DNA from 4 places in the Mesorhizobium sp. Arg314 genome. Region 1 is predicted to be linked to each of the others. Evidence: predicted binding sites of a transcription regulator. Region 1 holds the regulator's gene; each other region holds the start of a gene.
The links. Region 1 encodes LexA, which represses DNA repair genes until DNA is damaged. Its sites were predicted from a motif close to TGTTCNNNNTGTGTTCNG; they were not measured.
Positions count from the first base shown of each region.

Region 1 (7,445 bases):
CCATGCTGAAGGCCATGGATGAAGGTGCCGACCTGTCGTCGCTGCGCGTTGCCGTTTCGGCCGGCGAGACATTGCCCGCCCCTGTCTTCGAAGAGTGGACCAGAAAGACCGGCAAGCCGATCCTGGACGGCATCGGGGCTACCGAGATGCTGCACATCTTCATCTCCAACCGCTTCGGCGACATGAAGCCGGCTTCGACCGGCAAGCCGGTGGGCGGCTACGAGGCGCGCATCGTCGACTACGAGATGCGCGAGTTGCCGCGCGGCGCGACAGGCAGGCTGGCGGTGCGCGGACCGACAGGCTGCCGCTACATGGCCGACGATCGCCAGAAGGACTATGTCCGTGGCGGCTGGAACCTGACGGGCGACACCTTCGTGCAGGACGAGGACGGCTTCTTCCATTTCGCCGCCCGCTCCGACGACATGATCGTCAGCGCCGGCTACAACATTGCCGGGCCGGAGGTGGAAGCCGCGTTGCTGTCGCATCCGGATGTCGCGGAATGCGCCGTCATCGGCGCCGAGGACGCCGAACGCGGCCAGATCGTGGAGGCGCATGTCGTGCTGGTGCCGGGCGCGGCGGCGGATGCGGCGACCGTCAAGCGCCTCCAGGACCACGTCAAGGCGACGATCGCACCTTACAAATACCCGCGGTCGGTCAAGTTCATCGCGGCCTTGCCCAAGACCCAGACCGGCAAGATCCAGCGCTTTCGCCTGCGCGCAGAAAAGACCCATTGAGCGGGCGATCCCGTTTCAGGTGACGGCCTCCTTGACGGCATAGCGTGCATCCTGCCAGGCGCCGGTGCGCAGGATGTCTTCCAGCACGTCGACGGCATCCCAGACATCCCGGTAGCCGACATAAAGCGGCGTGAACCCGAAACGAACGGTCGACGGCGCGCGGAAATCGCCGATCACGCCGCGCTCGATCAAGGCGCGCATCACCTGATAGCCATGCGGATGGGCGAACGAAACCTGGCTGCCGCGCTCGGCGCCGTTGCGCGGGCTTTCCAGCTCAAGACCGAAGGCGCCACATCTGACTTCGACAAGCCGGATGAACAGGTCCGTCAGCGCGATGCTTTTGCCGCGCACAGCCGTCATGTCGACTTCGTCCCAGAGATCCAGCGCTCCTTTCAGCGCCCGCATCGACAGCACCGGCTGCGTTCCGCACAGGAACCGCCGGATGCCCGTGCCGGCGGCATAGCCCTGCTCGAACGCGAACGGCCGGGCATGACCCCACCAGCCGCTGAGCGGCTGGCGAATGTCGCCATGGTGGCGGTTCGCGGCATAGATGAAGGCCGGCGCGCCCGGCCCGCCATTGAGATATTTGTAGGTGCAGCCGATGGCGAAATCGGCATTCGAGCCGTCGAGATCCACCGGCAGGGCGCCGGCCGTGTGGCACAGGTCCCAGACGATCAGCGCACCGGCGTCGTGGGCCTTGCGCGTCAGGGCCGCCATGTCGCGCAGTCGGCCGGACCTGTAGTTGACGTGGTTGACCAGGATGACCGCGACGCGATCGTCGACCAGCTCTTCGATCGCCGGGGCATCGACACCTTCGAGCCGCAGCACCGTGCCCGGCCGCGTCGAGGCCACCCCTTCCGCCATGTAGAGGTCGGTCGGAAAGCTGTCGCCTTCGGCAACGATCACCGAGCGCTCGGGCCGCGTTGCAAGTGCCGCGTGCAGGACCTTGTAGATGTTGATCGAGGTCGTGTCGCACACCACGCTCTGGCCCGGCGCGGCGCCGATCAGACGCCCGAGCCGGTCGCCCAGCCCGACAGGCATGTCGAACCAGCGGGCTGTGTTCCAGGCACGGATGAGATCCTGCGCCCATTCCTGCTTCGCGGCCGTCTCGACCTCGTTGAAGACGTTGACCGAAGCAGCGCCCAGCGAATTGCCGTCAAGGTATATGACGCCTTCCGGCAAGACGAAGCGACCGCGCATGGCGCGCAGCGGATCAGCGGCATCCATTGCCTCGATCTCGGCCAGATCAGGAATTCCCCTCATTGTGCTACCGCCTCCATTTCGACCCGGCGCCGCTCGCACTACATCGTCAGGCGGCCAAGCGGTTGTCTCACCACCGTCGGCGGCAGGGCAAGAACCTTTCGTCCTATGTTAGCTGGTCCATAGACGGCGAAAACTGTGAACCGGAAAACCGCCGAGGTTGGCATTTTGGGTTCGTTTCGTTCACGGTGCAGCACGCGCACCGAGGAGTCGGCGCGATCTCACCCGGCACTTTCGTGATGATGCCACCTCACGTTTCAGCTTAAGGACGAGCCGCAAAATCGAGCGGAATCAATGTCGCCGCCCGGCTAGCGGCGGCCAGGGCACCATCGGATGCAACATTGTTTCGGCGGCCTTAACAAATTCATTAAACTTTAAACGGTTGCGGAACACAACTGGAACAGATAGTGTTTGTTCTGGGTTTGTTTTTCTGATTCTGGTTTCAGAACCCGTGGGGGCCGCCAATGCTGACGCGCAAACAACATGAACTCCTGATGTTCATCCATGAACGCCTGAAGGAGAGCGGGATTCCTCCATCCTTCGACGAGATGAAGGAGGCGCTCGATCTTGCCTCGAAGTCCGGTATCCATCGGCTGATCACGGCGCTGGTAGAACGCGGCTTCATTCGCCGGCTGCCGAACCGGGCGCGCGCGCTGGAAGTCTTGCGGCTGCCCGACTCGATCGCGCCTGGCCTGAATGCCGCGAAGAAGTTTTCGCCAAGCGTCATCCAGGGCGGCCAGGGCAATCTCAGCCGCCAGGTCAAGCCGGCGACGTCCTCGCGAGCGCCGACGCCAAGCAATGATGACGACGCCGTTTCGGCGGTATCCATTCCGGTGATGGGCCGCATTGCCGCCGGTGTGCCGATCGACGCCATCCAGCACCAGACGCATTCGATCACGGTGCCGCCGGACATGATCACGGGCGGCGAGCACTATGCGCTGGAAGTCAAGGGCGACTCGATGATCGAGGCCGGCATCTTCGACGGCGACACCGTCATCATCCGCAATGCCAACACGGCAAGCCCGGGCGAGATCGTGGTGGCGCTGGTCGACGATGAGGAAGCGACGCTCAAGCGCTTCCGCCGCAAGGGCGCCTCGATCGCGCTCGAAGCCGCCAACCCGGCCTACGAGACCCGCATCTTTGGGCCGGACCGGGTCAAGGTCCAGGGCAAGCTGGTCGGCCTTATCCGCCGCTACTGAGCAATTTTCAGGAAAAGTGCGCAGCGGTTTTCCGTTCGGAATTGCGTTACGATCTACTGAGACGGTTGCGGGGGCTTGGCACCCATCCTCTCAGGCTTTTTATAAGGCGGCAGGCCCCTCGCCTCGCGAGCGTATTTCCGCTGCTCGTGCCAGGGCCGGTATGGCTTTTCGACCGCGTAGCGAATAGCGGGCCGCGCGGTGGCCGCTTGCCGATCGAAGAACACGGCGGCGCTGCCGTCGCGCGCCAGCTGGCGCTTGGTGACGACAAGCACGCGCGGATCGCGGCAGGGATTGTAGGCCGTGGCGTCGTTGATGACGATAAGGTCGGCAAAGCCGCAGGACGGCCGTGCGCTGTCGCGGTTTTCGGCGAGCGCGACGATCGCGCCGGAGGGATGCCGGCCGATGCAGAGGTCGCCGGTGCAGTAGAAGGGCGAGCCAGGCGGCAGGTCGACGGGATCGGCGATGTCGAGAGCGTCCTTGGCGAATGTCTCCGGCGGCACGATTTCCTCGGCTTTCAGCGCCCGTTTCCAATTGTCGGTGGTGAATTCGTTGGAACGGGCGCGGTTGATGGCAAGCTCGCCGCCGCCGATCGGCATTGCCACCAGATGCGCGTCTTCGGAGATGAGCACATCCGGCGTGCGGACATGCGGAATGGCCAGCAGGGCGGCGAGCGCGAAGGGGACGGCGACAAGCCTTAGCCAGGTGGTGGCCATGGTCGCTATGACCAGCGCGATCGTCGCCAGCAGCACCGACTGGATCGAGATCAACCCGACTGCGTCGACCGGCGAGCGCTCGGAAATCCATGCCGAAATGGCGATCATCGCCGTCAGGCCCTTGCCCATCACATAGAGAAAAGGACCGTCGAAGCCGAAGGGCATGGCCAGCGCGCTCAACACGGCGAACGGCATGACGATCAGCGAGACGATCGGCATGACGGCCAGATTGGCCAGCAGGCTGAGCGGCGACACCCGCTGGAAGTGCCAGATCGCGAACAGCAATGTTGCGCTGCCCGCGATGAGCGACGTCATCGCGGCGCCACCCACTCCAACCGCCAGTTTTCGCGATACGAAGCCGAGGAACGAGCGTTTTGCCGGCGGCGCGGTCGCTTTACCGGCGCGATAATCGGCAAAGCCGGCGTAAGCGCCGACCAGGGCGGCGGTGGCGGCAAAGGACATCTGGAAGCTTGGGCCCACCACTTCGTGCGGCGAGACCAGGATGACGGCGATGGCCGAGATCGCCAGGTTGCGCATCGTCAGCGCCGCGCGGTCGAAGAGCACGGCGACAAGCATGACGGCCAGCATGATGAAGCTTCGCTCGGCCGCCACCACGATGCCGGAGATCACGAGGTAGGCGGCGATCGAGACCAGCGCGATGCCCGCGGCATATTTCTTCACCGGTCGGCGCGACGAGAAGTCCGGAAACAGCGCGAAGGCGCTGCGCAGCAGGACCATGATCGTGCCGGCGACCAGCGCCATGTGCAGGCCGGAGATCGAGATGATGTGGTAGATGCCGGTCCGTCGCATCGACTCGTTGATTGGCTCCGGAATCCCGGCGCGCACGCCGACGATCAGGGCCGCTGCAATCTCGCCTTCGGGACCACCGATGCTGCTCCTGATGTGATCGGCAATCCCCTCCCGCGCGTTTTCTATGGCCGATGCAATGCGTGCGCCGAATGGTGCCCCCATTGGCGCAGTCGGAGCCGGCGCAATCGGCTTTGGGTCGCCCAGGAAAAAGCCGCTGCCGCCGATGCCGGCAAAATAGCTGTCGAAGGAAAAGTCGTAGCTGTCCGGCCGAACCGGGCCCGTCGGCGGTAGCAGCTTGGCATAGCCGGTCAGCATCGACCCGGCCGTCATGTCGGGCGGGATCCTGCGCGCCGAAAGCCTGACGCGGTCCGGTGCGTAACGCAGTGTCGGATGCTCCGTGGACATGAGATCGATGGTCAGCCGCACGCGGCCATTGGCCATTGCTTCGGCGGTGACGAGGCGGCCGGTCAGCCGCGTCTGGATTTCGGACCCCAGCATCGGCGTCGCCATCCGCCAGGTCTCGACCTTGGCCGCAAGAAAGCCGAGCGCGCAGAAAAGGCTCGCCATGAAGACAAGGTGCGTTCTCTGCCAGGAACGCGAGACCGCCGCGCAGACGGCCATCAGAGCCACCGCCGCAAGCGGCCTGTAGAGGTCGGGCTCGGTGCCTAGCGAGAAGTAATAGATGACGCCGGCCGCAAGGAAGACCGGCACCAGCAGGAAGCCGACGCCGCGATCGAGCTCGGTCGCGGCGGCGACGGAAATGCTCCGGCGCAGCGCAGGAAGCGAAACGCGGCCAAGCTGTTTGCGGATCCGGCTGACGGTGCCTGCCGGCGAGGCTGGCTGCAGCGCACCGTCACCGGGTGGCAAAAGCTCGGCTGGTGGACGGAATTCCGGAAGCGAAACCGGCGCTTCTTCAGCGGGCGTGGCATGGGTAAACATCAGGCGTTCGCTGACGCCAGCAGTCGTTCCCTCGCCCTCCTCCGCGCCCCGGCCATGTCCAGCCATCGGGTCTGCCCCTTGCGCCCCAGACCGCCTATGCTACATGAACGCCGGTCGTGTGGAAGTCCGCGCGAAACATGCATTTTTTCAGTGCTTCTTCGAGAGTTCCATGTCCGACAAGGTCGTCACCCGTTTTGCTCCCTCGCCCACCGGCTACCTGCATATAGGCGGGGCGCGCACGGCGCTGTTCAACTGGCTCTATGCCAGGCACACCGGCGGCACGATGCTGCTGCGCATCGAGGACACCGATCGCGAGCGTTCCACCGAGGCCGCCACGGCTGCCATTCTCGACGGACTGACCTGGCTAGGCCTCTCCTGGAACGGCGAAGCCGTTTCGCAGTTCGAGCGCGCCCCGCGCCATCGCGAGGTGGCGGAGCAGCTCGTGCGCATCGGCAAGGCCTATTACAGCTACGAGACCCCGGCCGAGCTCGAGGCGATGCGCGAGGCGGCCCGTGCCAAAGGCCTGCCGCCGCGCTACAACGGCCAGTGGCGCGACCGTGACCCCTCCGAGGCGCCGGCAGGCGTCAAGGGCGCGATCCGCATCAAGGCGCCGACCGAGGGCGAGACGGTCGTGCAGGACCGCGTGCAGGGCGAGGTGCGCTTCCCCAACAAGGATCTCGACGACTTCATCATCCTGCGTTCGGACGGCAACCCGACCTACATGCATGCCGTCGTCGTCGACGACCACGACATGGGCGTCACCCACATCATCCGTGGCGACGACCATCTGACCAACGCCGCGCGCCAGACGGTGATCTATAACGCCATGGGCTGGGACGTGCCGTCGATGTCGCACATCCCGCTGATCCATGGCGCCGACGGCGCCAAGCTGTCGAAGCGGCACGGCGCGCTCGGCGTCGAGGCCTATCGCGCCATGGGCTATCTGCCGGAGGCCCTGCTCAACTATCTGGCCAGGCTCGGCTGGAGCCATGGCGACGACGAGGTGATGTCGATCAAGGACATGATCGCCTGGTTCGACATCGGCGACGTCAACAAGGGCGCGGCCCGCTTCGACTTCGCCAAGCTGGAGGCGCTGAACGGCGTCCATATGCGCAAGATGGACGACAAGGCGCTGTTCGATATCTTCGTCGGTACTCTGCCCTATCTCGATGGCGGTCCGGCGCTCGCGGCAAAGCTCGAAGACAAGCGCAAGGCGCAACTGCTTGCCGCCATGCCGGGCCTCAAGGAGCGGGCCAAGACCCTTGTGGAATTGGTCGACGGCGCGGCGTTCCTGTTCGCCGAGCGGCCGTTGCCGCTGGACGAGAAGGCGTCGGGCCTGCTCACCGCGGATGCGCGCGCGATTTTGCGCGGTGCCCATGGCGCATTGTCTTCTGTCCAGGGCGAGTGGAGCGCCGCTTCGGCGGAGGCTTCGATCCGCGAGTTTGCGCAGGCCGCCGGCCATAAGCTCGGCGCCGTGGCCCAACCGCTCAGGGCCGCGCTGACCGGCCGCAGCACCTCGCCCGGCGTGTTCGACGTACTTGCCGTGCTGGGCCGTCAGGAAAGCCTGGCGCGCATTGGAGATCAAATCGATTAGGAGCGAACTGGCCCAAGAAGATTGGCATTGAAAGGTGTGTTTCGCAGTGCAACATTAGGCCTTGGCCCAATCTGGCACGCACCTCCTAAAATGCGGTGGCGAGTTCGCGCATTCCGGTGACTTCGACGTGTCGTTTGCAGGAATTGCCTTGCCGGCATGAGGCTACAAAAGGAGTTTGAGAATGAGCGAAGCTGCG
Region 1 covers NZ_JBSKBP010000002.1:288,371-295,815, reverse strand. The annotation lists gene ACWGS9_RS03540 (AMP-binding protein) at 1-734, shown strand, start outside; gene kynU (kynureninase) at 750-1,997, opposite strand; gene lexA (transcriptional repressor LexA) at 2,459-3,193, shown strand; gene ACWGS9_RS03525 (ComEC/Rec2 family competence protein) at 3,247-5,721, opposite strand; gene gltX (glutamate--tRNA ligase) at 5,825-7,249, shown strand; gene gltA (citrate synthase) at 7,431-7,445, shown strand, end outside.

Region 2 (7,445 bases), on a different contig from region 1:
AAGCGGAAGCGCGCCTCGGGCTTGGTGCCCATCAGCGCGTCGACGGCATCCTTGGTGGCCTGCTCGGCGTCGCTCACATCGACCCTCAGAAGCGTGCGCTTCCTCGGATCCATCGTGGTCTCCTTGAGTTGCGAGGCCATCATTTCGCCCAGGCCCTTGAAGCGGCCGATCTCGACCTTGCCGCGTCCGGTGAACTCGGTGCGCAGCAGTTCGTCCTTGTGGGCATCGTCGCGGGCATAGCCGACCTTGCCGCCTTGCCGGATCGAATAGAGCGGCGGCACGGCCATGAAGAGATGGCCTCCGCGGATCAGGTTCGGCATCTCCTGATAGAAGAAGGTGATCAACAGCGAAGCGATATGCGCGCCATCGACGTCGGCGTCGGTCATGATGATCACGCGGTCGTAGCGCAGGTCCTCGTCGCGATACTTCGAGCGCGTGCCGCAGCCGAGCGCCTGGATCAGGTCGGAGATCTGCTGGTTGGCGGCAAGCTTGTCGTTGCCGGCGCTGGCGACGTTGAGGATCTTGCCGCGCAGCGGCAGCACAGCCTGGCTGGCGCGGTCGCGCGCTTGCTTGGCCGAGCCGCCGGCCGAGTCACCCTCGACGATGAAGATCTCGGCGCCGGCCGCGGCGTTTTGCGTGCAATCGGCGAGCTTGCCCGGAAGGCGCAGCTTGCGCACCGCGCTCTTGCGCGAGACTTCCTTCTCCTGGCGGCGCCGCACGCGCTCGTCGGCGCGTGCGATGACCCATTCCAGGAGCTTCGAGGCTTCCTGCGGATTGTCGGCCAGCCAGTGGTCGAACGGATCGCGCAGGGCGTTTTCGACGATGCGCATCGCCTCTATCGTCGCCAGCCTGTCCTTGGTCTGCCCGACGAATTCAGGCTCGCGGATGAACACCGACAACATGCCGGCGGCCGAGATCATCACGTCCTCGGTGGTGATGACCGAGGCGCGCTTGTTGCCGACGAGATCGGCGTAGGCGCGAAGTCCGCGCGTCAAGACGTTGCGGAAGCCGGCCTCATGCGTGCCGCCTTCGCCAGTAGGAATGGTGTTGCAGTAGGAGTTGAGGAAGCCATCGCCGCCGAACCATGTCACGGCCCATTCCAGCGAACCGTGGCCGCCCTGCTTGTCGCTCTTGCCGGCGAAAATCTCGCGCGTGACCTGGAACTCGTCGCCGAGCGTCGCCTTGAGATAATCCTTCAGGCCGCCGGGAAAGTGGAACTCGGCCTTGGCCGGCGTCTGGTCCTTTTCCTTGATCAGCGACGGATCGCAGGTCCAGCGGATCTCGACGCCGCCGAACAGATAGGCCTTCGAGCGCGTCATACGGTAGAGCCGGGCCGGCTCGAAGGCGGCGCCCTTGCCGAAAATCTGCTCGTCGGGATGGAAGCGCGTCCTGGTACCGCGGCGGTTGTGGACCTCGCCGAGATGCTCAAGACCGCTCACCGGGATGCCGCGCGAAAAACGCTGCCGGTAGAGCTGACGGCCGCGCGCGACTTCGACCTCGAGATGGTCGGACAACGCGTTGACGACGGAGACGCCGACGCCGTGCAGGCCGCCGGAGGTCTCATAGACCTTGGAATCGAACTTGCCGCCCGAATGCAGCGTCGTCATGATGACTTCGAGTGCCGGCTTCTTGAATTTCGGATGCGGATCGACCGGGATGCCGCGGCCGTTGTCGGTGACGGTCAGGAAGCCGTCGGCGGAAAGTTCGACGTCGATGAAGGTGGCGTGGCCGGCCACAGCTTCGTCCATCGAATTGTCGATGACCTCGGCGAACAGGTGATGCATCGCCTTGTCGTCGGTGCCGCCGATATACATGCCTGGACGGCGCCGCACCGGCTCAAGCCCTTCCAGCACCTCGATATCGGCGGCGCTATAGCTTTCGCTGCCGTCACGGGCGGCGCTCGAACGCTTCGCGGCCTGCACGAGCGGATCGGCGGGGCGCGACGGCGCGCGCACCGGCTGTGCCGGCTTTTCCATCTTGCCGAAGAGGTCGTTGCTGTCGTCCATGCTGGGCCTAGCGTCCGGTAATGCGAATCAGTCGCCGATACTGCCACGCTTTTGGCGGGCGAACGAGTTCCTGTTCCGTTCAGGGATCAAACTGTCTCTTATTCCAAAACCATTCGATAACCAAGCCGGCCGAAATAGGGCGAATCGGGCGCCGCGGGATTCCTGATTCTTTAACATTAACGCCTAGCGTGAGGCCCAACTAACAAAAGACCACGGGCGTCAGGGGTTTCGTTGTGAGGGGCAGGGCCATAACCATGATCGGCATCGCCGCCGTTTTCGGCGCGATCTCGATCTTTGCCGCGGATTTCTGGGTCAAAAGCCAGGCGAAGGCTGAGACCGAGACCAAGGTGGTCACTGTCGTCGCGCCGCAGCCGAAGGTTGAGTTCAAGACCATCGTGGTGGCTCAAGCGCCGCTGCGCTACGGCATGGAACTCGGACGCGCGCAACTCGCCGAGATCCCGTGGCCGCAGGATTCCCTGCCGCAAGGTGCCTTCCCGACCATCGACAAGCTGCTCGCCGACGGCAGCCGGGTCGTGCTGTCGCCGATCGAGGTCAACGAACCGGTGCTGCTCACCAAGCTGTCGGGGCCGAACGGCCGCGCCACCCTTTCCAACATGCTGTCGCCGGGAATGCGGGCCGTCACCATCCGCACCGATGAGATCGCCGGCGTTGGCGGCTTCGTCACGCCGGGAGATCGCGTCGACGTCGTTCTGACACGTGACGCGGGAGACATCCAGGAAGTGTCCAAGAATGCTCAAGGGGCTGCCGGCTCGACCGTCACCTCCGAGATCGTCGTCTCCGACGCCAAGGTGCTTTCGGTCGGACAGGGCGCCGACGAGCGCAAGACCGAGCCGCAGGTCGCCAATTCCGTGACCATCGAGGTGACCAACGAAGGCGCGCAGAAAGTGGCGCTTGCCCGTACCGTCGGCACCTTGTCGCTGTCCTTGCGTTCGGCAGCCGACGCCAGCGCCAGCAAAAGCGGACTCACGACCATCTCGTCTTTCGGCGGCTCGGTTGCCGCGAACGCGCAGGCAAGCGCAGCCTCGCTGGTCAAGGCGGTGACGAAGGAGTCCGACGAGCCGAAATTCAAGACGGTGATCGTGACGCGCGGCGACAAGGTCGAGGAATACAAGGTTCCTTCGCGGGAACCGCCGCAGGAATTGCAGCAATAGCCGGTGGGGACCGGCGGGACAGGTCAAGATGTTTGGGTTTGATGCATTTCGGACGACCGGAGGATGGCGCCCTCTTGGCGCGATCGCATTGGCGGTGTCGCTGGCAATGCTTGGCTTCGCCACGCAGGCAAGGGCGGACAATGACATCGTCTATGTCTCGGCGAACAAGAACGCCTCTATCAAGGTGGCCAAGGGCAAGCCGAAGACGATCATGACGAGCGCTGCCTTCTACCAGATCGTTATCGGCGACCCGGAGATAGCCAACGTCAACCCGCTGACCGACAAGTCCTTCTATGTGCTGGGCAACAACCTGGGCACCACCGGTATCGCCCTGTTCGACCAGAACAAGCAGCTTGTCGGCACCATCGACATCGAGGTGACGCTGGACACCGATCAGTTGGCCAGCACCATCCGCGCCAGCGTGCCCGACGCCAAGATCAAGGTCGGATCGGCAAACGGCCGCGTCGTGCTGTCGGGCGAGGCCGATGATGCTGTCGCCGCCGACAAGGCCAGCAAGATCGCGTCGCGCTTTTCCGGCAACGAGGAGGTCATCAACTCGGTCAACATCTCGTCGTCGCAGCAGGTGCAGCTCAACGTCCGCTTCGTCGAGATCAACCGCCAGGCCGGTCAGGATCTCGGCGTCAAATACGCTGCCAATTTCGCCTACGGCCTCGGCGGCCGTGACGTCGTCATCGATCCCGGAACGGTGACCGGGGCGGGCACCGGCGAGATCATCGGCCGGCTGTTGTCCAACGGCATTTCGATCGATATCGCCATCAAGGCGCTGGAAGAACGCGGTCTCGCTCGACGACTGGCCGAGCCGAACCTGATCGCCCGCTCGGGCCAGACGGCAAGCTTCCTTGCCGGCGGCGAGTTCCCGATCCCGGTTTCCGAGGACAACGGCAAGATCAGCGTCACCTACAAGAAGTACGGCGTCGGCCTGGATTTCACGCCGACCGTCCTCAAGGATGGGCTGGTCAGCCTGGATATTGCGCCGGAAGTGTCCTCGATCGACACTTCCGCCTCTATCCAAGTCAGCAGCGGCATTTCCATTCCGGCCTTTATCGTGCGCCGCGCCAGGACATCGGTCGACCTGAAGAACGGCCAGAGCTTCATGATCGCCGGTCTGCTGCAGTCGCAAAACGACATCACGACCTCGCGACTGCCGGGGCTCGGCAAGCTGCCGGTGCTGGGCTCGCTGTTCTCCTCGAAATCCTATCAGCGGCGCGAGACCGACCTGGTGATCATCGTCACGCCTTACCTGGTCAAGCCGGTCGACCCGTCGAAGAAGATGGTCGAGCCGACCGACGGGACGCGGCCGCCGAGCAACGCCGACTATTTCCTCAACAACACCGAGGAAGTGGACGCCTCGGCGCCGAAGCGTCCGGTGGCGCTGGCCGACGGCAGCGCCGCCCGCCCGGTGGCCGCCGCGACGTCCGGCCACTTCCTCGACCTGCCGAAGGACTAAGGCCATGCGCATCGCCCTTTGGACGGCTCTATTCCTGACCGGTTTCGTCAGTGGCTGCACCAGCGACGACTATGTGCGCACCGAAGGGGTGACGCCCGGGGTCGGCAACGCGCAGGCATCCAACACCGCCATGCAGATGGTCGATCCCTGGAGGTACGGTGTCCAGAACACCAGGCTCCTGGTGCCAGCCCAGCGTCCTGGTTCCGAGAGCGCTGCCGTGAGTGCGAAAGCCGGATCCGGGTCGGCGCCGCCGACATCATCATCAACGACATCGAATTGATGGGCTGACGACGATGGCATCTGGCACCAAGACCAAGAAGATCCTGCTCGTTTCCACCGACAGGGTGTTTGTGCAGGATACGCGCACGGCCTTCACCGCTTCCGAAGTCATCGAGCTTCTGACGGTCGAGAAAAGCATCAACGAGCTACGCGGCGAGATCCTCGAGGCGGATTTCGGCACGGTAATCGTCGACATGGATGCGGCGAAGCTCGAAGAGATCGAGTCGCTGCAGCGCGTCATGCGCCGGCTGGAGGGCAGCGTTCCGGTGGTCGTCGTGACCCAGGAATTCAACGCGGCGGCGGTGCGCATCCTGGTGCAGCTCAAGGTCGCCGATTTCCTGGTCAAGCCGATTACGACGGCCGATCTCGTGCGTTCCGTCATCCGTGCGCTGCAAGGGCCGGGGCGGGAAGAGAACACGGAATCGCAGATCTACACGTTCATGCCGGCCGCCGGTGGCGTCGGCACCACCACGCTCGCCCTGCAGACGGCCTTCCAACTGCATCATTCGGTGACGCGGGGTGCCTCGACCTGCGTGGTCGACCTCAATTTCCAGCAAGGCGCCTGCGCCGAATATCTCGACCTCGAGCCACGCTTCGACATCACCGAAATCGAGAACCAGCCGGAACGTCTCGACCGGCAACTGCTCGACGTGATGCTGTCCAAGCATGCGAGCGGGCTGTGCGTGCTTGCAGCGCCGACGCGTCCCTCGGACATGCGCTCGTTCAAGACCGATGTGGTGGTGCGCATGCTGGACCTCGTGGCGGCTTATTTCGACAATGTCGTCATCGACTTGCCGCGCACCTGGTTCCCCTGGACCGAGACGGTCCTGCTGGGTTCCAACAAGCTCTACATCGTCGCCGAGATGACGGTGCCTTGCCTGCGCCATACGCAGCGTCTCATCCAGGCCGTCTATGAGACGGCCGGCAAGGAAGTGAAGCCCAACGTCATCGTCAACCGCTTCGAGCAGAAGATGTTCGACAGCGGCATCAAGCAGGCCGATGTCCAGGACATACTCGGCGAGCATTTCGTCGGAGGCATCTCCAACAACTACCGGCTGGTGCGCGAGGCCGTCGACCGCGGCGTGCCGCTGCACGCCATCGACCCCAACGCCAATGTCGTCAACGATCTGAAGAAGATCATCCTGCCGGAGGAGGCCGTCCAGACCATGGTCAAGTCGAAGTCGCTGTTCGGCCTGGGCAAGGGCTTGCTGAAGAGGAAGGCAGGATGAGCAGCCGCTTTTCCAACCTGCAGACCCGCGACGTCCGTCCGCAGCGGACGCCGGAACCCTGGCCCGTCACGCACAACGCGGTAATCATCCCGACGACCCGCAAGCCAGCGCCGCCGAAGCCTGAAGCAGCGCCCGCAAAAAGCGCCAACAAGGTGCTCGATGCGCGCGTGCGTATCCATCGCATGCTGCTCGAAGAGATCAACCTCGTGGCGCTGGAGCGGCTACCCAAGGATGAGATGCGCCGGCAGGTGCATGAATTCGTCTCGGAAAAGACGCGCGAGGAGCGGATGGCGATCAATATCGCCGAGCTCGACGCACTGGTCGACGACATCGTCGACGAGATGGTGGGCCTCGGCCCGCTGGAGCCGCTGCTCAAGGACCCCGAGATCAACGATATCCTGATCAACGGCCACGAGAACTGCTTCGTCGAAAGGCGCGGCAAGCTGCAGCAGGTCCACATCCCATTCAAGGATGAGGCGCATCTTCTTCGAATCATTAATAAAATCGTCGCGGCGGTCGGCCGTCGCGTCGATGAATCGCAGCCGATGGTCGACGCCCGCATGCTCGACGGTTCGCGCTTCAACGCGGCGATCCGCCCGGTCGGCGTCGACGGCCCGCTGGTGTCGATCCGCAAATTCTCCAAAAACAAGCTCGGCCTGCACAAGCTGGTCGAATTCGGCGCCATCACCCAGAACATGGCCGAGGTGCTGGCGGCGGCGGTGCATGCCCGCAAGACCACGATCATCTCCGGCGGCACGGGCACCGGCAAGACGACGATGCTCAACGCTTTGTCGGCTTTCATTCCGGAAGACGAGCGCCTGATCACCATCGAGGATGCGGCCGAGCTGCAATTGCAGCAGCCGCATGTCGCGCGCATGGAAACGCGCCCCGCCAACATCGAGGGCCACGGCGAATTGAAGCAGCGCGACCTGGTCAAGAACGCGCTGCGCATGCGTCCCGACCGCGTCATCCTCGGCGAGTGTCGCGGCGAGGAAGCTTTCGACATGCTGCAGGCGATGAACACCGGCCATGAAGGCTCGATGGCAACCATCCACGCCAACACGCCGCGTGACGCCATCTCGCGCCTGGAACAGATGCTCGGCATGACCGGCATGCCGATGACGGTGCAGTCGATCCGCAGCCAGATTTCCAGCGCTATCGACATCATCGTCCAGCTGACGCGCCTTTCCGACGGCAAGCGCAAGGTGACCAGCGTCGCCGAGGTGACCGGCATGGAAGGCGACGTCATCCAGATGCAGGAGATATTCCGCTTCGTGCGCACCGGCATGGA
Region 2 covers NZ_JBSKBP010000020.1:77,623-85,067, forward strand. The annotation lists gene parE (DNA topoisomerase IV subunit B) at 1-2,006, opposite strand, end outside; gene cpaB (Flp pilus assembly protein CpaB) at 2,261-3,178, shown strand; gene ACWGS9_RS21200 (type II and III secretion system protein family protein) at 3,207-4,646, shown strand; gene ACWGS9_RS21205 (hypothetical protein) at 4,651-4,926, shown strand; gene ACWGS9_RS21210 (AAA family ATPase) at 4,940-6,154, shown strand; gene ACWGS9_RS21215 (CpaF family protein) at 6,151-7,445, shown strand, end outside.
Region 2: a site for LexA is predicted at 2,072-2,089, ahead of parE (DNA topoisomerase IV subunit B). Genes of this name have one in related genera too.

Region 3 (7,445 bases), on a different contig from region 1:
ATAGCCGGCGTCGCCTTTCATAAACCGGCGCTGGAGTGATCCGCCGAAATTGCCGTTGAGGTGTGTTGAACTTCAGGTCACCTGAATATCGGCACGCCTCAGGCCAGCTTCTCCTTCAGGAAAGCGACCGTCCGACCCCAGGCGAGATCGGCGGCCTTCTTGTCATAGCGCGCGGCCGAGGTATCGTTGTTGAAGGCGTGGTTGGCGCCGTCATAGACATAGACCGTGTATTCGACATGCGCGGCGTCGAGCGCCTTCTTGTAGGCATCGATACCGGCATTGGTCCGCTCGTCCAGCCCGGCATAGTGCAAGAGCAGCGCCGCCTTGATCTTTTGAACGTCCTCGGCCTTGGGTTGCATGCCGTAATAGGCGACGCCGGCGCTGAGGTCGGGCGCATGGACAGCAAGCTGGTTCACGGCGCCGCCGCCCCAACAGAAGCCGACCGCCCCGACCTTGCCGTTGCCGTCCTTGAGGCTCTTGAGGTAGGCGACCGTCGCCACGCCGTCGGCCGCGACTTGGGCGGCATCGAGCTTGGTGAACATGTCGCGCGCCTTGTCCTCGTCGGACGGCGTGCCGCCAAGGGGCGACAGGAAGTCCGGCGCCAAGGCGACGAACCCCTCCAGCGCCACGCGCCGGGCGACATCGCGGATATGCGGGTTGAGGCCCCTGTTCTCGTGGATGACGATGACGGCGCCGCGCTTGCCGGACTGATCGGCCGGCCTGACTAGGTAGCCTTTCATCTCGCCGCCGCTGCCGGGATATGTGATGTCCTCGCCCTTCACCCGGCTGTCGTCCTCGGCGACGATCGCCGCCTCGGCGGAATTTGCTGCCAGCATCGGCGCGATCGCGGCCGCCGCCGCGCCCGAGCCCGCCAGCCTCGTCAGTTGCTCCATGAAGCGGCGCCTATCGAGCGTCAGATGCGTATACCCGTCATAGGCGTCGATCATCGCCTGGGTAATCAAGGGCTGAGTGATGATGGGCCGCGTGACGACGGGCTTGGCAACGGGTTCGGTCATGGCTCTCCTCGACGATTGGCGGGTCGATCCGCAAGATAGGGTCGAGATTTATACGGTCCAGTCACGCCCGGATGACGATCCGGCGAGCCGGGGCTCGCCCATCACATTTTGGTCATTTCCGAAGCCTTGATGGTGCTGTCACATTAGGAAGCAAAGCTGTCAGTGCAGCTTTGTCTGATCGACGAAAAGGGGAATGCCATGAATGTCCAGGACATCGTCAACACCGTCTCGCAAAAAGCAGGACTTGATGAGCCCACCACCGAGAAGGTTGTCGGCACCATTTTTTCCGTGCTCGAGCACGAGGCCGAAGGCGCCAGCGTTTCGTCTTTCTTCGCCCAGATCCCCGGCGCTGACGCGCTGGCGCAGAAATATGATGTGATGGCCGCCGGCGCGGCAGCCAATTCGGGCGGCGGCCTTTTGTCGTCGCTGCAGGGCGCGCTTGGCGGCGTGCTCGGCGAAAAGGCCGGCGCGCTGATCAACGGCGTCGCCGCCCTCAAGGCGTCCGGTCTCGACATGGCGCAGATCCGGCAGGCCGGCGAGACCCTGATCAAGCAGGCCGAAGCCGCCGCCGGCCCTGACCTGACCAACCAGGTGCTGGATCAGGTGCCCAGCCTGAGAGGCCATCTCGGGCTTTGAAGCTTGCGCTTCCTTACTTAGGCAGCGTGTAGGCCATCACGTAATCGCCCGGCTTGGTGCCAACCGAGCCGTGGCCGCCGGCGACGATGACGACGAACTGGCGGCCGTCGGCCACCGTGTAGGTCATCGGTGTCGACTGTCCGCCCGCCGGCAGCCTCGCCTGCCAGAGCTGCCTGCCGGTGGTGAGGTCATAGGCGCGCAGATAATCGTCGACAGCGGCGGCCAGGAAAGCGACGCCGCCGCCCGTGATCATCGGCCCGCCGATACCGGGCACGCCGACCTTGAGCGGTAGCGGCAGCGGCGTCATGTCATAGACGGTGCCGTTGCGGTGCTTGTAGGCGATGTTTCCGGTCTTGAGATCGACGCCGGCGACATAGCCCCAGGGCGGCGCCTGGCAGGGAATGCCGAGCGGCGACAGGAACGGTCCCATCACCACCGCGTAAGGCGCGCCCTCGTTGCGGTTCAGCCCCTGCTCGCTGCCCTTGGTATTGTCGCCCGGCGGCGGCACGTCGGCACGCGGGATGAGCTTCGAGGTGAAGGCGAGGTAGGTCGGCATGCCGAACATCACCTGCCGCACCGGATCGACCGCGACGCCACCCCAGTTGAAGACGCCGAAATTGCCGGGATAGATCAGCGAGCCCTGCAGCGAGGGCGGCGTGTAGCGCCCCTCATAGCGCAGCTTCGTCAGCTCGATCCGGCACGCCAGTTGGTCGAACATGGTGATGCCCCACATGTCGGCGCCGGTCAGCGGTTTGGGATTGAAGGACAGGTCGGAGGCCGGCTGTGTCGGCGAGGCGTGGTCGCCCTCGATCGCGCCGCCGGGCGCCGGCACTTCCTTGACCGGAATGATCGGCTCGCCGGTTCGCCGGTCGAGTACGTAGAGATCGCCCTGCTTGGTCGGCCCGACCAGCGCCGGCACCACGCCGCTTGCCGTGGTGATGTCGACCAGCGTCGGCTGCGCCGGCACGTCCATGTCCCACAGATCGTGATGCACGGTCTGCCGCACCCAGCGCAGTTGCCCGGTGTTTAGGTCGAGCGCGGTGATCGAGGAGGAGAATTTCTCGACATCGGCGCTGCGGCCCATGCCGAGCTGGTCCGGCGTCTGGTTGCCGAGCGGCACGTAGAGCAGCCCGAGCTTTTCGTCGGCGCTCGCCGTCGACCACATGTTGGGCGAGTTGTGCGTGTAGGTTCGCCCGGCGGGCAGCGGCGTCGTCACATCCGGATTGCCCGAATCCCAATTCCACAACAGCGCGCCCGTGCCGGCGTCATAGGCGCGGATGACACCCGACGGCTCTTCGGTCGAATAATTGTCGTTGACCGCGCCGCCGACGATGATCTTGCCGCCAATGATCAGCGGCGCCGACGTCGAATAGTAGTAGCCAGGCTTCGGATAGGGCATGTTGGCCATCAGGTTCAGCGTGCCGCCCTCGGCGAAGGACGGACATACCTGCCCGTTCGCGGCGTCGAGCGCGATCAGCCTCGCGTCGGAGGTCGGCAGATAGACGCGCGCGGCGCAGGGTTGGCCGGCGGCGATCTTGGCGTCGGCGTAGTAGGACACGCCGCGGCACGTCTGGTGCTGGCGGTTGGGATCCAGCTTGATCTTCGGATCGTAGCGCCATTTCTCCTTGCCGCTCGCGGCATCGATGGCGATGGCGAAATTATGCGGCGTGCAGATGAACAGCGCGTCGCCGATCTTGAGTGGCGTCACCTGATAGGTTGTCTCGCCGATATCGTCGGGACCTTTCACGTCGCCGGTGCGATAGGTCCACGCAGGCTGCAATTTGGCGACATTGTCCGGCGTGATCTGGTCGAGCGGCGAATAGCGCTGGCCGAAGGGCGTGCGACCGTAGAAGTGCCACTCGCCGGCCGGCATGTCGCCGCCGAGATTGGCCGCCGTGGCCACCTTCTCGGTGCCCAGCGTGCCGCCGATATCCTTGGGATCGGCGGTCATCGAGTAGCCGGCCACGGCCAGCGAGGCGAGCACGGCAAGGATCAGCGGCGCGCGCCCGTCAGGACCGGTCAAGCCGCGCCTTGCCCATGGCGTCAGCAGCCATAAGGCGATCAGCACGATGATGCCGCCGCGCGGACCGAGCTGCCACCAGTCGAAGCCGATTTCCCAAACCGCCCAGCACAGCGTGGCGAGCACGAACAGCGCGTAGAGCCAAAGCGATGTCGACCTGCGCCTGAACAGCAGCCAGGCGGTGATCAGGAAAACCAGGCCGGCGATCAGGTAGTACCAGCTGCCGCCCAGCACGGCGAGCCAGACGCCGCCGCCGCCCAGAATGAGACCGACGAGGAAGAGGACGAGGGAGGTGATGGTGACAGCCAAGACGGTGCTCCTTCGACTGTTGCGCGCATCAAGCAATTCCAGGAAACGTGTGAAGCGGTTTTCCGTCCGGAATTGCGTCAAATAAAGATAAAGCCGCCCAGGCGACGGCACGCCGTCCCTGCCCTGCCGCCAGCTTTCCCTTGCCCGCTCCGGCTGTCAAGTTGGTCCGGGACACGCGAAACTAGAACAAAACGTAGACAGTTCTGGTCTTTCGCCCCCGAATCACTACATTCGGGGGCGATGTCGGGCTTTTCCGAGGACATGCCTTTTTTCGATGAACCGAATGCGCGGCCCGCGGCCCCGTCCGGCATAGCCGCGCGCGCCATGGCGGCGCGCAGCGGCCAGAACGGCGCGCCCGATTATCTGAAGGGCCTGAACCCGGAACAGCGGCTCGCCGTCGAAACGACCGAAGGCCCGGTTCTGGTGCTGGCCGGCGCCGGCACCGGCAAGACGCGGGTGCTGACCACGCGCATCGCCCACATCCTCAACACCAGAAAGGCCTGGCCCTCAGAAATTCTTGCCGTCACCTTCACCAACAAGGCCGCGCGCGAGATGAAGCAGCGCATCGGCCTCCTGATCGGCGAGGAAAATGTCGAGGGCATGCCCTGGCTCGGCACTTTCCACTCGATCGGCGTCAAGCTCTTGCGTCGCCACGCCGAGCTTGCCGGGCTGAAATCGGGCTTCACCATCCTCGACACCGACGACGTGGTGCGGCTGATCAAGCAATTGATCCAGGCCGAAGGGCTGGACGACAAGCGCTGGCCGGCCAAGACCTTCGCCCAGATGCTCGACAACTGGAAGAACAAGGGCCTCGGCCCAGACGAGATTGCCGAAGGCGATGCGCGCAGTTTCGGCAACGGCAAGGGTCGCCAGCTCTACAAGGCCTATCAGGAACGGCTGCAGACGCTGAACTCCTGCGATTTCGGCGACCTGCTCTACCATCCGATTCGCATCTTCCGCGCCTATCCGGACGTGCTGAAGGAATATCACCGCAAGTTCAAATACATACTGGTCGACGAGTACCAGGACACCAACACCGCCCAATACATGTGGCTGCGCCTGCTGGCCCAGCGGCCGAGCGCTGGTCGATCCTCAACGCAGGCGGATTCGCATTCGGCCGAAGGCCGCAAGCCCGACCGGGCGTCCGAGCCGTTGCGAGGCCCCCGCGGAGGGCCCGCGCCGGCAGGCGCGGAACAGCCCGTGAGCGTGAATATTTGCTGCGTCGGCGATGACGACCAGTCGATCTATGGCTGGCGCGGCGCCGAGGTCGACAACATCCTGCGCTTCGACAAGGATTTCCCGGGCGCCACCATCATTCGGCTGGAGCGCAACTATCGCTCCACCGCGCACATACTGGGCGCGGCCTCGCATCTCATCGCCCACAATGAGGGCCGCTTCGGCAAGACGCTGTTCACAGACCGCAACGACCCCGAGGACGACAAGGTGCATGTCCATGCCGCCTGGGACTCGGAGGAAGAGGCCAGAGCCATCGGCGACGCCATCGAGGCCTATCAGCGCCCCGATAGACAAGGCAATCGGCACAAGCTCAACGACATGGCGATCCTGGTGCGCGCGTCCTTCCAGATGCGCGCCTTCGAAGACCGCTTCATCACGCTGGGCTTGAATTACCGCGTCATCGGCGGCCCGCGCTTCTACGAGCGCCTGGAAATCCGCGATGCATTGGCCTTCTTCCGCGTCGTTGCCAACGGCGGCGACGACCTCGCCTTCGAGCGCATCGTCAACGTACCGAAGCGCGGCCTAGGCGAAGCCACCATCCGCCAGATTCACGACACGGCGCGCGCGCTGCGCGTCCCGATGCTGGAGGCCGCAGCCTCGCTCGCCGAAAGCGACGAGCTGAAGCCGAAGCCGCGCGCCGCGCTGCGCGAGGTCGCGGCCAATTTCGAGCGGTGGCAGAAGGCGCTGGAAGCCACGCCTCACACCGAGCTCGCCGAGACCATCCTGGAGGAAAGCGGCTACACCGACATGTGGAAGAACGACCGCTCGGCGGAAGCGCCCGGGCGGTTGGAAAACCTGAAAGAGCTGATCCGCTCCATGGAGGAGTACGAGTCGCTGCGCGCCTTCCTCGAGCATGTCGCGCTGGTCATGGAGGCTGAGCAGGGCGAGTCGCAAGATGCTGTGAGCATCATGACGCTGCATTCGGCCAAGGGTCTCGAATTCGAGACGGTTTTTCTCCCCGGCTGGGAGGAAGGCCTGTTTCCGCATCAGCGCGCGCTGGATGAAGGTGGGCGCTCGGGTCTCGAGGAGGAACGTCGCCTCGCCTATGTCGGCCTGACGCGCGCCAAGAAGAACCTGCACATCTGGTTCGTCTCCAACCGCCAGATTCATGGGTTGTGGCAATCGACGATCCCGTCGCGCTTCGTCAACGAGTTGCCGGAAACGCATGTCGATGTCGCCGATGGCGGCAGTAGCTACGGCGGCTACGGCAATCCCTATGGTGGCGGCTCATTCGCCTCCGGCCGCGGCGGTGGCGGCCGGCAGAACCCCTATGGCGCCTCGCGCTTCGACAATGTCGGCGCCAAGGATCAGGGCAGCTTCTCCAACACCTATGCGACGCCCGGCTGGCAGCGCGCGCAGGCAAACCGCACCGAGGCCACCGACCGCAACTGGGGCACCCGCTCCGGCCACCAGGTCGAGCGCATCGGCTATGGCGAGACCGACTCCGGCTACGGCGCCGGCCGCACCAGCGTGAAAGGCCGCACCATCGAAGGCGAGCTGGTCGCCAAATCGGTCGCCGATACGCCGTCCGCCTTCAGCGTCGGCGACCGCGTCTTCCACCAGAAATTCGGCAACGGCAACATTGCCGCGATCGACGGCAACAAGCTCACCATCGACTTCGACAAGGCCGGCCAGAAACGCGTGCTCGACGGGTTTGTTGTCGGGGTTTGAGCGGCCGCCGCCCGCAAATCATAGCCCCTCACCGATACCGTGCCTGGTTCCACTTGTGGCCGAGCAGCGACAGGATGATGATTAGCCCGTTGAAGAACTGGACGTAGAAGCCGCTCAGGCCCGCCGCTACGACACCGGTCTGGATGAACGACACCGTGACGGCGCCGATCGCGCCGCCGACGACGGTGCCGATGCCGCCCCAGGTCGGTGTGCCGCCGACAAACACAGACGCCAGCACCGGCAACAGATAGCCGTCTCCAGCCGTCGGCCACCAGGTGAAGTTGATCATCACCGAGAAGGTGCCGGCGATCGCCGCCCCTATGCCGGTGAAGACAAACACTTTCACCCGCACGAGCTTGACGTCGATGCCCATCTGCTTGGCGCTGTCGGGATTGTCGCCGACCACTTTGACCTGCGCGCCGAAGCGGTGGCGGTTGTAGAGCAGCGCCGCAAAGACGACGAAAGCGATCGCCCAGAAGATCTGCACCGGGATGCCCCAGAGTTGGCTGGAGAAGATCGCGTAAGCCCAGCTGTCGGCAAGGCTGGTCAGCGCCGTC
Region 3 covers NZ_JBSKBP010000011.1:31,905-39,349, reverse strand. The annotation lists gene ACWGS9_RS14000 (EamA family transporter) at 1-39, shown strand, start outside; gene ACWGS9_RS13995 (dienelactone hydrolase family protein) at 99-1,016, opposite strand; gene ACWGS9_RS13990 (hypothetical protein) at 1,215-1,652, shown strand; gene ACWGS9_RS13985 (glucose/quinate/shikimate family membrane-bound PQQ-dependent dehydrogenase) at 1,666-3,981, opposite strand; gene ACWGS9_RS13980 (ATP-dependent helicase) at 4,222-6,888, shown strand; gene ACWGS9_RS13975 (ABC transporter permease) at 6,917-7,445, opposite strand, start outside.
Region 3: a site for LexA is predicted at 4,164-4,181, ahead of ACWGS9_RS13980 (ATP-dependent helicase). Genes of this name have one in related genera too.

Region 4 (7,445 bases), on a different contig from region 1:
GTGCAGCCGTTCTGGCCCGAGAAATTGCCGAGATAGTTGACCTGCTGCCTGGGGAAATAGATGGCGCCTGTCAAAAGCGAGGTCGCGGTGCCGTTGAAGGTGCTCTGCGCCGCCGTTCCCGTCCTGTCGCCGTACAACAGCACCCCGGAATAGGTGCCCGAGGTCGGCGCGCTGAGGTTCACGGTGGCGTTGCCGTTCATGCTCACTGTCGAGCTGCCTGCCATGAAGATGGTCACCCCGGTGCAGGGTGTGGCGCAGGTTATTACCGCGCCGGCGTTGATCTTCAAATTGCCCTGGACGACATAAACGCCGGAAGAGAGCGCGACATTGCCGTTGAGGTTCATGCCGCTGCAGTAGGTCCCGGGCTGGATCGTTTGCGTCGTCTTGTTGCCGTTGATCTTCTGGCACGGGGTGGTGGCCGCGGGCGCCGGCAGGCTGGAGAAAGGGTCGGACGCAGGCAAGGCCTGGGTGATCGGCGACTGGCAAACCGTGGTTACCGGATTGTTCAGTGAAACGCCGCCGACCGTGATCAGGCAGTCGGCCTGGAGACCCGCCGACCCCTGCACCTTGATGGCATCCGCGGCGCTCGAGTTCGCCATGACCGAGCAGCCCGAGAGCTTGACGCTGGTGCTGCCGGAGAAAAGCGCCGCCTGCGAGGCCGTCGGATTGAGCGCCAGCACGCAGGCCTTGGAGGCGTCCGTGATCAGCGCCACCGCTCTCGCCTGCTCCGGCACCTTGGTCTGCGTGAAGATGGAGGTGAAGATCCGGTCGAGGTTCTGGTTGAGAATGACCTCGACCGCCTTCTTGGCCGTGTTCGGCCCCGACGCCGGCGGCGTGTTGACGACGATGGTGCCGCTGCCCGACCCGTTCGAGGCGGCCGATGACGTGGCGGCCGCCGTGATCGTCGCGATGTCGGATCCCTGGATCTTTTCCAGCGCGCCGGCATAGGCAGCGGCATCCGCTGCCGCCTGCAGCCTCAGACTGGAATAATACCAATAGGACGTCTCGACACCGAGCCCCGCGCCGCCCACGACGACCGGCAAGGTAAGCGCGAATATGGTTGCGACATTGCCGCCCTTGCCTTTGCAAAAGCGTCGAGCGACGAGCCGAGAAAAAAGATGTCTGAAGAAACGACCTGAATAGGCCATGGCCGAGCGCACCCAAGATATCCCAGCCATTACGTCATCATTGCCGTATGAAGGAATGCCTAATTATTTCGCTCGACTTGCGCCGGTAGGACTGCAGCGGGCCGCTGTCCCCATCTTGCGCCGCGCACTCTAGGACTTAAGGCCCATAAAACTTAGGACTTAAGACTTAAGTACCGGGAAAAGCTAATATTTTAGCGCGTTCTGCATTTTATCTTTTTTGGAAATCCTCCGTAGAGACGGCGCGCATATCACTCTCTGATATACGACGAGGGCGGGCTCCATGTTCGGACGGTTTTGGGCTTCGAGGCGCGGCAACTTCGCGGTCGCGACCGCGGTCGCCATGGTGCCGGTGATGCTTGGCCTGGCAGCTTCCATCGACCTGATCGGCACCAGCGACGACGCCGCGCAGTTGCAGAACTCGCTCGACGCGGCCGGCCTTGCGATCGGCACGAAATACCAGCCGAGCATGTCGGCGAGCGACGTGCAGCAACTCGGCCAGACCTTCTTCGCGGCCAATATGAGCGCCGCCGACGCGCAGGAATTATCAGGCAGCCTCGCCGCCTTCCAGGCCGGCGCGAGCGGCGCTCCGAGCGCCTACTTCATTTCGCTGTCGTCGAGCATCAGCCGGCCGGCCTTCCTCAGCAGCATGCCGGCCTGGCAGGCGACGCGCTCCGCCTCGGTCAAGATCAAGCCCGGCGCGCAGGCCTGCGTGCTCGCGCTCAATCAGCACGCCGGCGGCGCGGTCAACCTGCAGGGCTCGACCAATGTGGCGATGAGCGCCTGCGTCATCGCCGCCAATTCGGACGCCGCCGACGCCGTCAACCGGGGCGGTTCGGCGATCGTCAGCGCCGGCTGCGTCTCGACGGTCGGCGGCACGCAAGGGCTGACGCCGCCCAGCGCCACCCTCTCCTGCGGCGCGCCGCACGAGAACGAGTATGCCTCGTTCGATCCGCTGGCCGACGTCGTTCCTCCCGCCTACACGCTCTGCCTGCCGGTGCCCAACGGCAAGACGGTGACGCTCTCGCCGGGCACCTATTGCGACAAGACCTTGTCGGGAAAGATCACCCTCAATCCGGGCACCTACATCCTGCGCAACGTCACCATAAAGCCGGGCGGCAACGGCAGCCTGAGCGGCCAGGGCGTGACGATCTTCCTGATGGAGAACTCGCAACTCTACATCAACGCCAACGAGCAGGTGAACCTCTCGCCGCCGACCGGCGGCCCATACGCCGGCATCACCATCTACCAGGCGCACGGCAACACACAGGCGCTGACGCTGAACGGCGGATCCGGATCGCTGGTGAGCGGTTTCATCTACGCCCCTGACGCCGCCATCACCTACACCGGAAATTCGGACATGAACGCCCAGGGCAGTTGCCTGCGGCTGGTCGGCGACACTGTCGCAATGACGGGGAACTCCGCGGTGAAGTCGGACTGTACGGCCGAACTCGGAAACCGGGACATGTATGCGGGACGGATGATCACCCTGGCGAGGTGAGAAATCACAACTCGTCCACGATATCCGCGCCGGCTTGCTCGTCGAAGAGCACCGCGCAGCCCCGATCGAGCGCAACCAGGGTCAAGGCGTTTGCCGCGTCCTCGTCCGACGAGATGAAATCTCCGGTCAGCACGCGCAGTTCCTCGACAGCCTTCGACATCGGCACGAGGCGCCCGGCAGAACGGTCGCTCGCGCATGCGTCGATGACGCACAGAAGATCGATGAGTTCAAAATGATCCATGGCGGCCTCCGCCGGCGTCATCCCTTCGCTCAATCAACGGCGTGAGGCGCGGACTGGTTCCCGCGCCCGACTTCACCCGGGCGGCCTGGCGGGCGCGAGCCTGAGATCGAAGCGGGCCGGCAGGCATGGCTCGAGGCAGGCCTTGCGCACCGATCCGGTCGCGATCGGATCGATGCGCAGAACGATCACCATCCTGGCCTCGCGCTCGGGCCAGAGCGGCCTGCCGAAGACGAAGAAGACGCCGCCGACAAGGCCTGCCAGAAGCAGCGTGGCAAACAGGTTCGCGATCATCTTGCCGGGTTGCACGGCCAGCAGCTCCAGGAGCGGTTCCAGGGAAAGGAGTGCCCGCCATATCGCAGGAATGGCGGGCACGCCGTGGTCAACCGCCGATGAAGGGACTTTGTCCGGCGGCTTGCTAGCCAATGAATTGATGCCGCTGTTGTTGCCTGGAAATCGACGCCTCGGGCCTCTGCGTTCGACGGGTGAGACTTCAGTCCGAACAAGGCCCGGGACCGTCGTCCGAGGCCCGGAACAAACGCTTTCGGCCGCCGTTGCCCGGAATCGAAATCATCGAAATCGGCGAACCGCTCTATCTCTTTGTTTTGACGCAATTCCGAACGGAAAACCGCTACGCACTTTTCCTGGAATGGCTCTAGTATTGCCCGCCCCCGCCAGACCACCTTCAGACCGGGCCGCGACACCCGGCAAACCCTCGGGACCGCCCTGTTGATATTAGCAATTCCTCATAACAAGGCGTATGAATACGGTCGCGGTCGCCGACGATCGCAACGTCAGGCTCCGCTTCACTCATGGGAGGGAAACCATGGCCGAAGTCGCAACGAACGTGACAAAATTCGAATCCAAATCGCACGACAATCCCGACGAGGTCCGCGCGCCCGCCAAGACGCGTGTGGAAATCGTCCGGCTGCCGGGCTATACGCTCGGGCGGATGAACATGCAGCCGGGCTGGAAATGGTCCGAATGCGTGAAGCCGGTGGTCAAGACCGACAGCTGCCAGGTCTCGCATGTCGGCTATGTCGTGTCCGGATCGATCACCGTGCGGCTGAACGACGGCACGCAAAAGACCTTCGAGGCCGGCACTTCCTACACCATCCCGCCCGGCCATGACGCCTGGGTGGAAGGCAACCAGCCGTTCCAGTGCATCGAGGTGCTGAGCGCCGAACAATACGCCAAGCCGGCATAGCGCAAACGTCGCCCCTGGAGTTGAGACGTCGCAACCGATCAGAGGGGTTGTCTTGTAAAGCCTGCGGCACCCCCTAAGCGAAGAACGGGTCGCCACGCGGCGCCCCTTTGTCGCCTGCGGCAACCTCTCCCCGGGGGAGATTATGCGCGCTACCTGTGCACTATCTGCGGGTGTATCTTCTGGTTGTGGAAACTTTGCACGTTGAAGCGTGGCGGCTTGACACAGAACTTCTTTTGTTCTCTTTATGTTCTGTCAATTCCCCTTACAATAGATGCAGCTAATGCTGCAATGCCATACAAATGGCCATGGGAGCGCGCGATGGCCGCCACCAACACCGCAGCGGCCGCCACCATCCTGCATGCCGATCTCGACGCCTTCTATGCCTCGGTCGAGCAATTGCTCGATCCGTCGCTGCGCGGCAAGCCGATCGCCGTCGGCGGCGGCGTGGTGCTGGCCGCCTCCTATGAAGCCAAGGTCTTTGGCGTGCGCGGCGGCATGCCCGGCCGCAGGGCGCGCGAGCTCTGCCCGCAGCTCATCTTCGTCGGCGGCCATTTTTCCGAGTACCAGCGCCTCGGCGACGCCGCGATCAAGGTGCTCGACGATTTCACGCCGGTGGTCGAGCGCATCTCGATCGACGAGGCCTTCGCCGACGTCGCCGGCTGCACGCATCTGTTTGGCCCTCCGCAAGAGATCGCGCGGAAAATCCGCCAGCGCGTGAAGGCCGAGCTCGGTCTGCCGATCTCGATCGGCGTGGCGCAGACGAAGCATCTGGCCAAGATCGCCTCGCAGGTGGCCAAGCCCGACGGTCTGGTGATGGTCGAGCCCGGCACCGAGCTCGCCTTCCTGCACGACCTGCCCGTCACGTTGATGTGGGGCGTCGGCCCGGCCACCAAGGCCAGGCTGGCCGAGATCGGTGTCGAGACCATCGGGCAGCTGGCGCGCACGCATAGCGGCGCGCTGGAGCGGCTGATCGGCCATGCCGCCGGCCAGAAGCTTGCCGCGCTTGCCTGGAACCGCGACCCGCGCCGGCTGGAGACGCATCGCCGCGCCCATTCCGCCGGCGCGCAATCGGCGCTGGGCAGGAAGCCCGCGGTGCCGCGCATCTTCGTGCCGACGCTGCTGCATCTGGCCGACCGCGTGGCGAGCCGCCTGCGCGCCAAGGATCGGCCCGGGCGCACGGTGACGGTGCGCGTGCGCTTCGCCGATCTGCGCGCCGTCACTCGCTCGGTGACGCTGGAGCAGCCGATCCAGGCGACCGCGATGCTGGCCGAGATCGCCGAGGAGCTGGTGCGCGGCGTGCTTGTCGCCCATCCGGGCGAACGGGACATCTCGCTGCTCGCCATCTCCGTCTCGCATCTGGAGGAACATGCCGAGCTGCAGCTCGAACTGCCGCTCGGCCTCGCCGATGAGAAGCTCAAGCCCGGCAGCCTCAAGGGGCAGGCCCGCTTCGGCGCCGACCGCGCCATCGACAAGATCCGCCAGCGTTTCGGCAAGGAGGCGGTCGGCTATGGCACCGTGGCGCTGGAGGGCACACGCTCGGTGCCGGATGGGTTCCGGGAACTGGCCGAGAAGGAACTGTGAGGGGCGGAGCCCTTAATCTCCCCCCTTGCGGGGGAGATGGCCGGCAGGCCAGAGGGGGGTGCTGTCCCGCCAGCATCTCAACATACAGTGGCGGAACGTTGCGGTTGGGATGTATCACGAAAAAGGTGGTGTTCCTTCACACCCCCCTCTGTCCTGCCCGACATCTCCCCCGCAAGGGGGGAGATCAGCAGCTTCGCCGCTTTCGCCATCAACAGCACACCTCCCGACATTCCGCGATTCCGCAGCTTGCCAGAACGGCCGCGCTGGGCTGGATTGTGCGCTGAAACCAGCCCGCCCCAGCCGAACGATCGGAGTCATTCATGGCCAGTGAAACGGCAGCGCCGGATAGCGGGGCACAGCCAGCTGGCATGGACGGCACCGACGGCAAGGCCGAGCGCTACGATCTCGGCCTCTGCCTGTCGGGCGGGGGCTACCGCGCTATGCTGTTCCACGCCGGCGCTCTGTGCCGCCTCAACGAGGCTGGGCTGCTCCAGAAACTCGACATGGTGAGCTCGGTCTCGGGCGGCTCGATCGCGGCCGGGCTCTTGGCGGTGCTTTGGCCGCGCTTCAAATTTGTCGACGGCGTCGCCACCAACTTCGATATCTATCTCGACAGGATCCTGGAATTCTCGCAGGTCTTCCTCGACGCGCCGTCGATCTTTAAGGGCCTGTTCAACCCGTTATCGAGCGCGGCGCGCGAAGTCGCCGCCTGCTACGAGCGGCACCTGTTCAACGGCTCGAGGCCGATGCTGAAAAGCCTGCCGGAAAAGCCCTGGTTCGTGTTCTGCTCCAGCAATCTCGGCACCGGCTCGCTGTTTCGGCTGTCGCGGCGCTATATCGCCGACTACCGCATCGGCGTCGCATACCAAGCCGACCTGCCGGTCGCGACCGCGGTGGCCGCCTCCTCGGCCTTCCCGCCTTTCCTGTCGCCACTGCGGCTCGACCTCACGCCCTTCGCGCGGAACAACGACAAGCTCGACCCGAGCGTCGGTCCGCCGGTGCCGCCGCGCCGCGCCGTGCTCACCGATGGCGGCGTCTATGACAATCACGGCATCGAGCCGGCGCTGAAACGCTGCCGCTGGCTGCTGGTCAGCGATGCCGGCGCGCCTTGGCAGGCTTCGAACGCGGGCTACCGGAACTGGTTCTCGCAGCTGAAACGCGTGCTCGACACCACCGACAACCAGGTGCGCTCGCTGCGGCGCCGGGATCTGGTGGCGCGTTTCCAGGCGGCCAAGGACGCCGACGACAGCGGCCTGCCCAACGACGCGACGCGGCCCGACTACGCGTCGACGCGGGGCGTCTTCTGGTCGATCGCCAGCAAGCCGGACGCGAGCGAGCCGAATTTCGTGCAGACCGCCGCCACCCAGCCGGCGGATATCGGCACCTCGCTGCATTTCCTGGGGCGCGAAGAGACGGTGGATCTGGTGAACTGGGGCTACTCAGCCACCGACCAGGCGCTGCGCGGCTGGTTCGAGCCGGCGGTGGCCGCCGGCAAGGGCGTGCCGCTGAAAGCGGGCGATGTGAAGCCCGGCCGCTGCGCGAAGATATCGAAGATGGTGATGAGTATGTTCAAGGTTTGAGCGAGGCGCGCGAACCGCCAATCTCCCCCCTTGCGGGGGAGATGTCCGGCAGGACAGAGGGGGGTGTGACGGAACGCGGCGCGGGCAATGCTTGGATGCCAGCCTACCGGTAGTTGGAGGCATGGATAAATGCCAATATGTCGGCGGGACAGCACCCCCCTCTGGTCTGCCGACCATCTCCCCCGCAAGGGGG
Region 4 covers NZ_JBSKBP010000003.1:252,658-260,102, reverse strand. The annotation lists gene ACWGS9_RS05250 (pilus assembly protein TadG-related protein) at 1-1,178, opposite strand, end outside; gene ACWGS9_RS05245 (TadE/TadG family type IV pilus assembly protein) at 1,429-2,646, shown strand; gene ACWGS9_RS05240 (hypothetical protein) at 2,651-2,887, opposite strand; gene ACWGS9_RS05235 (polymerase) at 2,960-3,193, opposite strand; gene ACWGS9_RS05230 (cupin domain-containing protein) at 3,711-4,091, shown strand; gene dinB (DNA polymerase IV) at 4,410-5,672, shown strand; gene ACWGS9_RS05220 (patatin-like phospholipase family protein) at 5,993-7,252, shown strand.
Region 4: a site for LexA is predicted at 4,326-4,343, ahead of dinB (DNA polymerase IV). Genes of this name have one in related genera too.